DNA from 2 places in the Burkholderia humptydooensis genome. Region 2 is predicted to be linked to the other one. Evidence: riboswitches for the same ligand, from Rfam matches in the RefSeq annotation. Region 2 holds a riboswitch; the other holds the start of a gene.
What was found. A riboswitch is a leader RNA that binds a small molecule or an ion and turns the genes downstream of it on or off. The one in region 2 is predicted to bind cobalamin.
Positions count from the first base shown of each region.

Region 1: it holds a riboswitch for cobalamin, as region 2 does, so the genes downstream of both, AQ610_RS14270 (TonB-dependent receptor plug domain-containing protein) here and AQ610_RS09965 (HoxN/HupN/NixA family nickel/cobalt transporter) in region 2, are expected to answer to the same signal.

Region 1 is NZ_CP013380.1:3,197,899-3,204,114, reverse strand. Features, by position in the region: gene AQ610_RS14295 (SIMPL domain-containing protein) at 1-569, opposite strand, end outside; gene AQ610_RS14290 (EVE domain-containing protein) at 768-1,229, opposite strand; RNA gene ssrS (6S RNA) at 1,305-1,486, opposite strand; gene AQ610_RS14280 (cell division protein ZapA) at 1,569-1,883, opposite strand; gene AQ610_RS14275 (hypothetical protein) at 1,880-2,230, opposite strand; cobalamin riboswitch at 2,433-2,679, shown strand; gene AQ610_RS14270 (TonB-dependent receptor plug domain-containing protein) at 2,749-4,656, shown strand; gene AQ610_RS14265 (FecCD family ABC transporter permease) at 4,735-5,736, shown strand; gene AQ610_RS14260 (ABC transporter ATP-binding protein) at 5,733-6,216, shown strand, end outside.
Region 2 is NZ_CP013380.1:2,197,541-2,203,756, reverse strand. Features, by position in the region: gene AQ610_RS09985 (cobyrinic acid a,c-diamide synthase CobB) at 1-833, opposite strand, end outside; gene cobO (cob(I)yrinic acid a,c-diamide adenosyltransferase) at 838-1,440, opposite strand; gene AQ610_RS09975 (cobalamin biosynthesis protein) at 1,485-1,922, opposite strand; gene AQ610_RS09970 (ISAs1 family transposase) at 2,332-3,447, opposite strand; cobalamin riboswitch at 3,596-3,854, shown strand; gene AQ610_RS09965 (HoxN/HupN/NixA family nickel/cobalt transporter) at 4,181-5,242, shown strand; gene cobW (cobalamin biosynthesis protein CobW) at 5,327-6,216, shown strand, end outside.

The DNA.
Region 1 (6,216 bases), 1.0 Mb from region 2:
GCGTAGTTGTTGTAGCCGAACGCGCGCGTCGCTTCCTCGGCGCGCGCGCGGAACGCCTTGATCGCTTCCGTCGTGAGCTTCTGCTCGGCCGCGCGCTGCGCTTCGGGCGACAGCGAGAACGCGACGTTGCCTACCTGCATCATCGGGCTCAACTGGCCCGCGAGCTTCGATGCGGCCGCGAAGTCGTGCGACTCGAGCACGACCTCGGTGCGGCCGCGCCACGCGGAGATCCTGCCGTCGCGGTCGACGCTCGGCGACACCGAGAATTCACCCGTGCGGGCCGTGACGCCCGTGACGCCGCGCGCCTGCGCGAGCGCCGCATCCGCGCGCTTGTTCAGCTCGGCGGTCAGCGTGCCGGGGTCCTTTGCCTGTTGCTCGTAGAACAGCGTGATGTCGACGACGTCCTGCGGGACGTCGGTGCTTGCCTGCGCGGACAGCGACAGCACGCCCGCGGGCGGCTGCATCTGGCCCATGCTTTGCGCGCGCGCGGCGGACGGGGCGAGCGCGAGGGCGATCGGCAGCGCCGCCGCAAGCGTGACGGCAATGGCTAGAGCGGATTTTTTCGTCATTGTTGACTCCTTGAGCGTAAGCGCGCACGCGTTCGGGGGCGTGCGATGCGCGGACGGACGCCGCGCTTCTCCAGAAACGCCCGGCGGACGCGGCACTGCATCCGTCGATGCGCCCATTAGGCCGTCGAAGGCGGGCGGAGGTTCCGGCCGGCGCGGATTCTTGCGCCGGCTCTGACAATGTTTGACGTGGCGGCCGCGTCACTTCATCAGGCGCGTCGTGATGAAGCGCCATTCGTCCGGCGTGACGGGCGTGATCGACAGCCGGTTGCCTTTCGCGAGCACGCGCATGTTCGCGAGCGCGTCGTGCCCGCGCAATGCGGCGAGGGGAACGAGCGGCGACTTCCTGACGAAGCGCACGTCAACGAGCACCCAGCGCGGCGATTCTCGCGTCGACTTCGGATCGTGGTACGGACTTTGCGAATCGAACTGCGTCGGATCGGGGTAGGGCGTCGACGAGACTTGCGCGAGCCCCGCGATGCCGGGCTCGGGGCAGCTCGAATGATAGAACAGCACGCCGTCGCCGATCTGCATCATGTCGCGCATGAAGTTGCGCGCCTGATAGTTGCGCACGCCGGTCCACGGCAAGGTCTGGTCGGGGGCGGCGGCGAGGTCGTCGATGCTCGCCTCGTTCGGTTCGGATTTCATCAGCCAGTAGCGCATGGATCGCAATGACTCGACGCAATGAAAAGGCTGCACAAAAGGAAACGGCATCGGGACTTGCCCGATGCCGTCGAATAGGCCCCCGCCTTAGCCGCTAGGCCGGCATCCTGAACCTGAGGTTCAGAATTGGTCGCAGTTAGCAGCACTTCGGGTACATCAGACAGAGTGACGCGCGCGCCCGTGCTACAAATTTCCGCAACCGTGCACATGGCATTGGTTCAAGGAATATATGACCTTGGCGAACCAGGCAGGGAAGCTGACTTGACTGTTCGAATCACCTTTGGATTCAGCGGCTTGAACGCGATAGATCAAGCATTGGCCGAACCCGGTGAAACTTGTTTACTGCACCTCGTGCTGTGCGAGCACCGCACCGAGTTGTTCATTCATTTGGCGCATTGTACGCCGGATTTCTTCCGCAGGGAACGCCTCGCCGTGACGCACGCTCTGTTGCAGCCTGAGCAACTCCGACGCGAGCGACAGCGCGGCCATCACCGCGATGCGATCCGTGCCGCGCACCGAACTGTTCGCGCGGATCTTCGACATTTCCGCGTCGACACGCGCGACCGCCTCGAGAAGCGCCGCCTCGGTTTCGGCCGAGCAGGCGAGACGATACGACTGGCCGAGAATCGATACTTCGATCTGCTTCGTGCTCATGCATGTTCTCCGTGGCCCGTCGCACTTTCGCCTTCGTCGTTCGCCTGCGGTGCGAGCAGGTCGAGCTGGTTTTCCGCATCCGGCACGCTTTTCGTGCGCGGCAGTTTCTCGAGGATCGCGTTGAGCTTCACTTGCGCGTCGTCGATTTTCGCCGACAGCGTGTCGCGCTCGGCCGCGAGTGCGTTGCGCTCGTCGCGCAACTGCTCGAGTTCCGCGTGCAGCGTCTGCGCTTCACTGCGCAATTGCGCGACCTGCTCCTCGAGCGCGAGCCGTTCCGTTTGATGGCGTTGATTCAGCGCGATCAGGCGGCCGATGTTTTGAGATAGGGTTTCGAGTTCGTTGAGCATGTGCTGCGTCCTCTAAAGACCCAGCATTTTAGCGCGGAATAGGCGAGTTTCCGATATCTGTAACGTTTCTAGACGTAACACCCCCGCTTCTCGCCGCGAAATATCTTCGTCGTTCGTTGATGCCGATCGTCTCGCCGATAGACGGCGCGACGTTTCTTGCGCCGCGTCGGCGCGGCGCCTTGACGCTGCGGCGCGCGCACTCCTAAACTGGCGCCGCCTCGGTGCTCGCGCGCTTCGCGCGCGGTTAAACGGGAAGCAGGGCGCGACGTCCGCCGGGACCGAGCCAACCTGCGCTGCCCCCGCAACGGTAAGCGATCGCATCGGTTTCGATGCAAGCCGCACTCTTGATGCGTCGGCACGGCCGCCGGCGACGTGCCACTGCGCATTGCGCGGGAAGGCGAGGCGGTGATGTCGCGAGCCCGGATACCGGCCGAGGCGGGGAGACGGGCGTGCCCGTCTCCGTGATGCGGAGCCTGCGGGGAAGCGGGCGCCGCAGTGACTCAACAGGATCTTCGTTCATGCGAACCCCTCTCGTCCGCGCAGCGCTCGCCGCTCTGTCCGGACTGCCTTGCATCGCGCTCGCGCAAGGCGATGCGTCGGCATCCGCCGCCTCCAGTGCGTCTTCGGCCGCGCCGACGCGCTCGACATCCTCGACATCCGCCGAGCCGCTCGCGCCGATCATCGTCACCGCGCAACGCGGGCCGCAGAAGCTCGCCGATGCGATCCCGCAGACGACGCTCTTCGATGCGCAGGACATCGCCGACAGCGGCGCGACCGATCTGCCCGGCCTGCTCGCGCTCGCGCCCGGCGCGCAGATCGTGCGCAACGGCGGGCCGGGCGCGAGCGCGAGCCTTTTCCTGCGCGGCGCGCAGCCGACGCAATCGCTCGTGCTGATCGACGGCGCGCGCGTCGATTCGGCGAGTCTCGGCCAGTCGCAGATCAGTCAGTTGCCGCTCGATCAGATCGATCGCGTCGAAGTGGTGAACGGCAACGTGTCGTCGCTGTACGGGTCCGGCGCGATCGGCGGCGTCGTGCAGGTGTTCACGAAGAACGGCGGCGATCATCCGCCGCGCTTCGATTTCTCCGCGGGCTACGGCAGCTATCACACGCAGACGCAAAGCGCGGGCGCGTCGGGCCGGCTCGACGAGGACGGCAAGACGACGTTCAGCGTGTCGCTCGCGCGGCTGAAGACCGACGGCTTCTCGGCGCTCGATCCCGCGCGCAAGCCGCAGGCGAATCCGAACGCGAACGGCTATCTGAACGAGAGCGCCTCCGCATCGCTTCGGCACCGGTTCAGCGACAAATGGGACGCGGGCGTCACATACTTCCAGGCGAACGGCCGCAACAGCTACGACGACGCCTACGGCTCGCCGACCGATCTGAACGACCTGTACAGCCGCGTCCAGCAACTGTCCGCGTTCGCGAACGGCAAGCTCGCCGACTGGTGGACGACGCGTGTGAACGTGTCGAGCGGCAAGGATCGCAACCAGTCGGCGCTGAACGGCGCGTACACCGATCACTTCAATACCGACGACCGCCAGTACACGTGGCAGAACGACTTCGCGATCGCGCGCGGCCACAAGATCCAGGCGGGGTACGAGCGGCTCGACCAGTCGTTCGAATCGAACAGGTATTCGGCGCCCGAGCGCCACGTGAATTCCGGCTGGCTCGGCTACACCGGCCGCCTCGGCGGCAGCCAGTTCCAGGCGAACGTGCGCCGCGACCAGTACTCCGATTTCGGCGGCGCGAACAGCTACTATCTCGGCTACGGGCTCGACGTCACCGAGCGCTGGAAGGTGTCGGCGAGCTATTCGAGCGCGTTTCGCGCGCCGAGCTTCAACGATCTGTACTATCCGAACGCGGGCAACCGGTCGATTCGGCCCGAGCGCAGCCATTCGGTCGAGGCGGCCGTGCAGTATGCGTCGGATGCGGTGGGCGTCGTGCGCGTCACCGCGTTCCAGACGCGCTACACGAACCTGATCGACTATCGTCCCGGCGCGAGCGGCCCGTACTATGTCGCGCAGAACGTCGGCCGCGCGAAGGTGCAGGGCGTCGAGGGATCGTGGCAGGGGCACGTCGGCAGGACCGACGTGCGCGTCGCCGCGACGCTGCAGAACCCGATCGACGAAACCGCCGGCCGGGATCTGAACCGGCGCGCGCGGCGCTTCGCGGCGATCTCGGCGAACCGCTCGTTCGGCGGCTGGCGCGTCGGCGGCGAATGGCTCGTGAGCGGCGCGCGCGACGATTTCGGCGATCATCTCGGCGGATACGGCGTCGTCAATCTGTCCGCACGCTACGACATCACGAAGTCGTGGTACGTGAGCGCGCGCCTCGACAATCTGTTCGACAAGGACTACGAGCTTGCCTATGCCTACAACACGCCGCGCCGCGGCGCCTATGTCACGCTCGGCTGGCAGCAGCGCTGACGGCCGGCCGCGCCGTCGGCGCGGTTCGCGCGGCCGCGCGCGGGTGGGCGCATGAGGTCCGATGCGCGCGGCGCCGGCATGCATGCGGCGCGCGCGGCCGCGATCTGGGCCGCGCTCGCGCTCGTCGCGTGCGCGACGTTCGTCGCGTCGCTCACGCTCGGCAGCGTGCCGATGACGCCCGTCGATGCGCTCGCGGCGCTCGTCCATCGCGCCAGCGCCGATCCGCTCGCGGCCGACATCGTCCGCACGCTCAGGCTGCCGCGCGCGCTCGCGGGCTTCGGCTGCGGCGCGCTCCTCGCGCTCGCCGGCGCGCTGCTGCAGGTGCTGCTGCGCAATCCGCTCGCCGAGCCTTACGTGCTCGGCGTGTCGGGCGGCGCGGCCGCGTTCGCGCTCGGCGCGATGATCGCGGGCGGCGCGTGGTGGATCGTCGATTTCGCATCGTTCGCCGGCGCGCTCGCATCGATCGCGTTCGTGCTCGGGCTCGCGCGCCGCGAGCTGTGGCGCGGCGAGCCGCGCGACGCGTCGCCGCGGTTGCTGCTCACGGGCGTCGTGATCTCGGCCGGCTGGTTCGCGCTCATCACGCTGATGCTCGCGATCGCGCCCGACGAGCGCCTGCGCGGCATCCTGTTCTGGCTGTCGGGCGACCTGAGCGGCGCGGCGTCGCCGTGGTTCGCGCTGGCGGCGCTCGCCGCGGCCGCGTGCGTCGCGCTGCCGGTCGCGCCGCAACTGAACGTGCTGCTGCGCGGCGACGCGGCGGCCGCCGCGCTCGGCGTGCCGGCCGCGCGGCTGCGGCTGCGCGTCTATCTGATCGCGTCGCTCGCGGCGGCCGCGGCCGTCACGACGGCGGGCACGATCGGCTTCGTCGGGCTCGTCGTGCCGCACGCGCTGCGGCTCGCGTTCGGCAACGATCAGCGGATGCTGCTGCCCGCCGCGATGCTCGCTGGCGGCGCGGGCGTGATGGCCGCGGACCTGCTCGCGCGCACGGCGATCGCGCCCGCGCAGTTGCCGGTCGGCGTGATGACGGCGCTGATCGGCGTGCCGCTTTTTCTGTGGATGCTGCTGCGGAGGACCGCGCGATGACGACGCACGGCGCGCCGACGCCGCGCTCGGCCCGCTACGGCATGCTGCGTCTCGTGCTGAAGGCGGGCGCGCGCACGCTGCTCGACGAATTCACGCATACGTTCTATCCGGGCGAGCTGTGGTGCGTCGCCGGGCCGAACGGCGCGGGCAAGACGACGTTGATCACGACGCTCGCCGGGCTCGCGAAGCCGGCGGCGGGCCACGTCGAGGCGGACGGCGTGCCGCTCGCCGACTGGCGGCCCGAAGCGCTCGCGCGGCGGCGCGCGTTGATGGCGCAGGCGCTGCACGATGCGTTCAGCGCGAGCGTGTTCGATACCGTGCTGCTCGCCCGCTTCCCGCATCTGACGGGCTGGGGCTGGGAGCGCCCCGATGACCGCGCGGCCGCGCACGCGGCGCTCGCGGCGCTCGGGCTCGAATCGTTCGCCGCGCGCGACGTGCTGTCGCTGTCGGGCGGCGAGCGGCAACGCGTCGCGCTCGCGG
Region 2 (6,216 bases):
AGTTGGTCGAGGTTCGCCGGATAGATGAACGAGAACGCCGCGTCGCGCGCGATCGCGATCCGCTTGCCGGCGAGGCTTGGCCCGGCGTCGGCGGCGCGGGCCGATGCGAAAGACGCGCCGCTGCCGTCTGCCGCGCGACTCGTCGCCGCATTCGCTTCGCCGTCGAACGCGAACTCGACGACGGGCGGCAGCTCGGCGAGCGCCGTGTGCGCGATCGCGTCGGCCGCGCGGTCGAGCCGCGCGTCAAGATCGGCGACGTCGTCCGGCTGATGCAGCCCGAGGTGCCGCTCCGGCAGCGCGATCTGCGCATCGCGCGGCAGATGGCCGAGCCAGCGGATCGATTCGGGCAGCGCGCTGCGCAGCAACTGCGCGTGGCGCCCGGAGCCGACGCGGTTCGCGAGCACCCCGTGAAACGGCACGCCGGGCCGGAAATGCGCAAGCCCGAACGCGAGCGCGGCGAACGTCTGCGCCATCGATTGCGCGGCGATCACCGCGGCGACGGGCACGCCGAACGCCTGCGCGAGATCGGCGCTCGACGGCGTGCCGTCGAAGAGCCCCATCGCGCCTTCGATCAGGATCACGTCCGCTTCGGCCGCGGCGCGCGCAAGCAGTGCGCGGCAGCCGCGCTCGCCGACCATCCCGAGATCGAGCGAATAGACGCTCGCGCCGCTCGCGCGCGCGAGCAGCATCGGATCGAGAAAATCCGGGCCGGTCTTGAACACGCGCACGCGCCGGCCGAGCCGCCAGTGATGGCGCGCGAGCGCCGCCGTCACCGATGTCTTGCCCTGGCCGGACGCGGTGGCGGCAACGAAGAGTGCGGGGCAGGCGGGCATCGCGTCAGAACTCCACGCCGCGCTGCGCCTTCACGCCTTGCTCCTTGTACGGATGCTTGACGAGCCGCATCTCGGTGACGAGGTCGGCCGCGTCGACGAGCGCGTCGGGCGCATGCCGGCCCGTCACGACGACGTGCAGCGCCGGATCGCGCGCGGCGAGCGTCGCGAGCACTTCGTCGAGCGGCAGGTAGTCGTACTTGAGCACCGTGTTCAATTCGTCGAGGATCACCATCCGGTAATCGCCGCTTTCGATCATCCGGCGCGCCTCGTCCCAGCCGCGGCGCGCGGTCGCGATGTCGGCGTCGCGGTTCTGCGTGTTCCACGTGTAGCCGTCGCCCATCGTGACGAAATCGCATTGCGCGTGCGCGCCGAGGAAATCGCGCTCGGACGTGTGCAGCGCGCCCTTGATGAACTGCACGACGCCCGTGCGCATCCCGTGGCCGAGCATCCGCACGGCCATCCCGAACGCGGCCGTGCTCTTGCCCTTGCCGTTGCCGGTGTGGACGATCAAAAGCCCCTTCTCGACGGTCGCGGCGGCCTGTTTCTTCTCGTGGCCCGCGCGGCGGCGCTCGGTCATGCGTTGATGCGATTCGGAATCGGTTTTCATCGACTGGAGTCCTGTGAGTCGTTGGGTTCGGGGATCGGCGCGCGTCACAGCGGGCCGGCGAGCGCGACCGTCACGCCGTCGAGCGCGAGCTTGCGCACGATGAGCGCGCCGTTCGGCGCGGCGAGCAGCGCGCACGGCTCGCAAACGCCGTCGATGCCGAAGCGCGCGCGCACGGCCGCGGACGGCGGGGCGCTCGCCGCGAGCGACGCGTCGCGGCCGAGGTGCGCAACGTGCGCAAAGTGGGCGAGACGGGCGAGGTGCGCGGCGATCTCGTCGCGCGAGAACGCGGCGAGCGGCCAGCCGTGGCGCGCGCAGCATGCGACGAGGCCGGGCTCGCGCGCTTTCGCGTCGAGCGTCGCGACGACGCCGACATCGGCGAGCGACGCCTCCGGCAAGCGGGCGAGCGCCGCGCGGATCGCCGCCTCGATCGCGTCGGCGGGCCGCCCCGCGCGGCAGCCGATGCCGAGCGCGACGCGCATCATCGGACGGCCGCGCGCGCATCGCGCTCGCGCGGGTTCCGGTGGCGTGAATCGGATCGGATCATGCGGTCTCGGCGATCGACGGCCGGCTTGCCGGCCGGGTGTCGGATCGCATGGGTTGCGTGGATGACGCGCCCGCTTCCGTCCCCGCGGAACCGGGCGTTCGGCGAGCGCGGCTCGCCCCGTGCGTCGGCCGGTATCCGGGCTGAGCGCTTGCCATCCCGCCGCCTTCCCGTCCGTGAAGACAGTGGCGCGTGGGCGGGATGCGCGACGCGCGGCGGGCACCGAACGCGCGCATACGATAGCACAGCGCCGGCGGGGCGGCCCGCCGCACGATCGCGGCGGCGCCTTTTGTTCTCCTTTTTGTTTGCTCTTTTGTCGGCGCTTCAGGGCTTCCGCATGAAGAGGCATGTCAGGCAAGGCCGAGGATGGAGTCACGCATAGCGGTATCCCATGCGGCGAGGTTACGGATGTTCTTCAGGCTCACCTTCTTGGGCTGCCGACTCTGAGCCAGCCGGGCGAGATTGAGTGTGATCTTGCGCAGACTGGCCATGTTGCGGGCGGCCAGGGTGTCGCGGATCAGGCTGGCATCCTCGCCCCACGAGACATCGAGGACCCAGTGCAGTTGGTTTTCGATGCCCCAATGAGCACGGATGATCGGAGCCATCTCAGTTGCTTTCACCGCTTTCGAGCTGATGTAGTAACAGCGCTCGGTCGTCACTTTCTCGCCAATCTGGCGTGTGCGCTCAAGCATCACCAGCCGCTGGAGACCCGCCCAGTGCTGTCCTGTCCCGCTCAGCCACGCCACATCATCGCTGACCCGGCAAACCCGGGTCTCCAGCCGCCCGTGGCCTTTGTCATGTTCGGTGTGCTCCCAGTACGAGCTTTCGAGCTTGCCGTCCTGGGCAGCCGCAAACCACTGGCGCACGCCTTCGGCCAGTCGCGGCTGATTGTCCTTGACCGCCAGAACGTAGTCGGCCCCGGCCTCCACGATCGTGCGTGCGATCTCGTGCTGCGTGCCGATCGCGTCGATCGTTATCGTCGCGCCCTGCAAATCGAGCGCGGCCAGCAATTCCGGGATCGCCGTGATCTCATTGCTCTTATCGGCCGTGCTCACTTGCCCGAGGCTCAAGCCGTTGTTCGAGCACCATGCCGACACCAAATGCAGCGCCGCATGCGTGCCGCTACGGTTGCCGCGCACCGCCTTGCCGTCAATCGCCACATGCTGGCCAGCCAGCGCCGGACACAGTTGCCCGACCCAGTCGATGAAGCAGCGCTCAAACGCTTTCGCACTGAGCGCGCCGAATACCCGCCGGAACGTATCGGGCGACGGCACGCCGTTCTCATACGCCAGATGGCTACGCAGCCAAGCAAGCTGCGTGCGGCCCCACAGTGTCATCGTTTCCCAGTCCTCGACGCCGCATAAAACCGCGCACAGGGCGGCAAACAGGATTTCCTGCAACGGATAACGGCAGGCGCGGCAGCGCGGGTCTCGCAGTTCGGCAAACGCGTCCATGATCGTTGGCATCTCTCGTCCGGCAAAAATCGAGAGTAAACCTGAGACGCCAAATGTTTACAACAACCTTTTCCGCTCTCAGCCTTGATTCATGGGGGCCTTCATGCGGAAGCCCTGGTCGGCGCTTTTGTCCGCCTTGACGCACCGCGCCCGCACGGCCTACACTCGCTCGCGTTTCGGTGCTCGCGTGCGGCTTCTGTCGCACGCAGTCAAACGGGAAACAGGGAGCGTCGCCGCGTCGCGGCTCGCCAACCTGTGCTGCCCCCGCAACGGTAAGCGAAGGCATCGCGCAAGCGGTGCGACGCCGGCTTCTCCGCGTGCCTGACGGCATGCGCGGCCAACCACTGGACGCATCGCGTCCGGGAAGGTGAAGCGGCGTTTTCGTCAGCCCGGATACCGGCCGAGACACGGGGCCCGTTCGCCGGTCGTGCGCATGCGCGGCCGCGGCGGCGAGCGGCCCCGAGGTTCAGCGCCGCGGGGATGCGGCGTATCGTCCACGGCTGCATCGCGCCGCTTGACGCGGCTTGCCTGCTTCATCCCCGTCCGCCGCCGCGCGCTTCGGCGCGCGCCGCGCATGTCGCGAACGCGCATGTCGCAAACGCGCATGTCGCGAACGCGCCGCCGCAGACGCATACCGGCGCGCGGGCGATCGACGCAAGGAAGGAGCGGGGAGCGCGCGCATCGCGCGCGATGCCGCGCGTGTTGGCATTCATCGTGTTTGTCGACCGTTCGCAAAGGGAGCGCCATGCTCAAATCGTTTCTCCGTCTCTTCAACGACAGCCCCGTCGAGTTGCGCAGCAAGATCGTCGGAATCTACGCGATGCTGATCGCGTTCAACGTCGGCGCGTGGGTCTGGGCGTTCGCCGCATTCCACGGCCAGCCGGTGCTGCTCGGCACCGCGCTCCTCGCGTACACGTTCGGGCTGCGCCACGCGGTCGACGCCGACCACATCGCCGCGATCGACAACGTCACGCGCAAGCTGATGCACGAGAAAAAGAACCCGCTCGGCGCGGGGCTCTTCTTCTCGCTCGGGCATTCGAGCGTCGTGCTGCTGATGACGGTCGCCGTCGCGCTGACGGCCGCGACGCTCGCCGAGCGCTTCGAAGGAATGAAGGCGTGGGGCGGCACGATCGGCACGAGCGTATCGGCATTCTTCCTGCTCGTGCTCGCGTTCGCGAACCTGCTGATCCTGATCTCGGTGTACCGCACGTTTCGCGCGGTGCGGCGCGGCGAGCCGCTCGTCGAGCAGGATCTCGACCTCCTGCTCAACCAGCGCGGCTTCTTCGCGCGGATCTTCCGGCCGCTGTTCGCGATCGTGTCGCGTAGCTGGCACCTGTATCCGATCGGCTTCCTGTTCGGCCTCGGCTTCGACACCGCGACCGAGATCGCGCTCTTCGGCATCTCGGCGACGCAGGCGCACGGCGGGCTGTCGTTCTGGTCGGTGATGGCGCTGCCCGTGCTCTTCACCGCGGGCATGACGCTCGTCGACACGACGGACGGCATCATGATGATGGGCGCGTACCGCTGGGCGTTCGTGCGGCCGATCCGCAAGATCTACTACAACATGACGATCACGTTCGTGTCGGTGCTCGTCGCGGTCGTGATCGGCGGCATCGAGGCGCTCGCCCTCATCGGCGGCAAGCTCGCGCTCAAGGGCGGCCTGTGGGACTTCGCAGCGATGGCGGCCGAGCACTTCGGCGTTCTCGGCTACGTCGTGATCGGCCTGTTCGCCGCGAGCTGGATCGTCTCCGCGCTCGTCTACCGGATCAAGCGCTACGACGACATCGACGTGACGATCTCCGCATGAGATCCGCGCGTGAAATTGCCTCGTGAGCCGCGCGCGTTCGCGCACCGCCCCGACACTGACCCGATACCGACCAACGGAACCACCATGCAGATGCGCAAAATCCCCGTGACGATCGTCACGGGCTTTCTCGGCAGCGGCAAGACGACGCTCTTGCGCCACATCCTCCAGCACGCGGGCGGCCAACGGATCGTCGTGATCGTCAACGAGTTCGGCGAGCTCGGCATCGACGGCGAGATCCTGAAGGGCTGCGGCATCGGCTGCGACGAAACCGGCCGCGAAGCCGACGGCCGCCTCTACGAGCTCGCGAACGGGTGCCTGTGCTGCACCGTGCAGGAGGAGTTCTATCCGGTGATGGAAAAGCTCGTCGAGCGCCGCGCGGACATCGATCACGTGCTGATCGAGACGTCCGGCCTCGCGCTGCCGAAGCCGCTCGTGCAGGCGTTCAACTGGCCGTCGATCAGGAACGGCTTCACGGTCGACGCGGTGCTGACCGTGGTCGACGCGCCCGCCGCCGCGCTCGGCCTGTTCGCCGAGAACCCGGTCGCCGTCGACGCGCAGCGCCGCGCCGATCCGAACCTCGATCACGAATCGCCGCTGCACGAGCTGTTCGCCGATCAGTTGTCGTGCGCCGATCTCGTGATCGTCAACAAGACCGATCTGCTCGACGACGCGGCGCTCGCGGCCGTCGAGACGACGATCCGCGACGAAGTTCCGCCGCAGGTGAAGCTCGTGCGCGCGCAGCGCGGCGAGCTCGATCTCGCGACGCTGCTCGGGCTGAATGCCGCGTCCGAGGAGACGATCCATCTGCGGCACGACCACCACGGCTCGGCCGACGATCCCGATCATCACCACGACGAATTCGATTCGGTCGTCGTCGAGGCGCGCGTGAGCTCGCGCGAGGCGGTGCTCGACGCGCTCGCGGCGCTCGTCGAGGCGCACACGGTTTATCGCGTGAAGGGCTTCGCCGCGCTGCC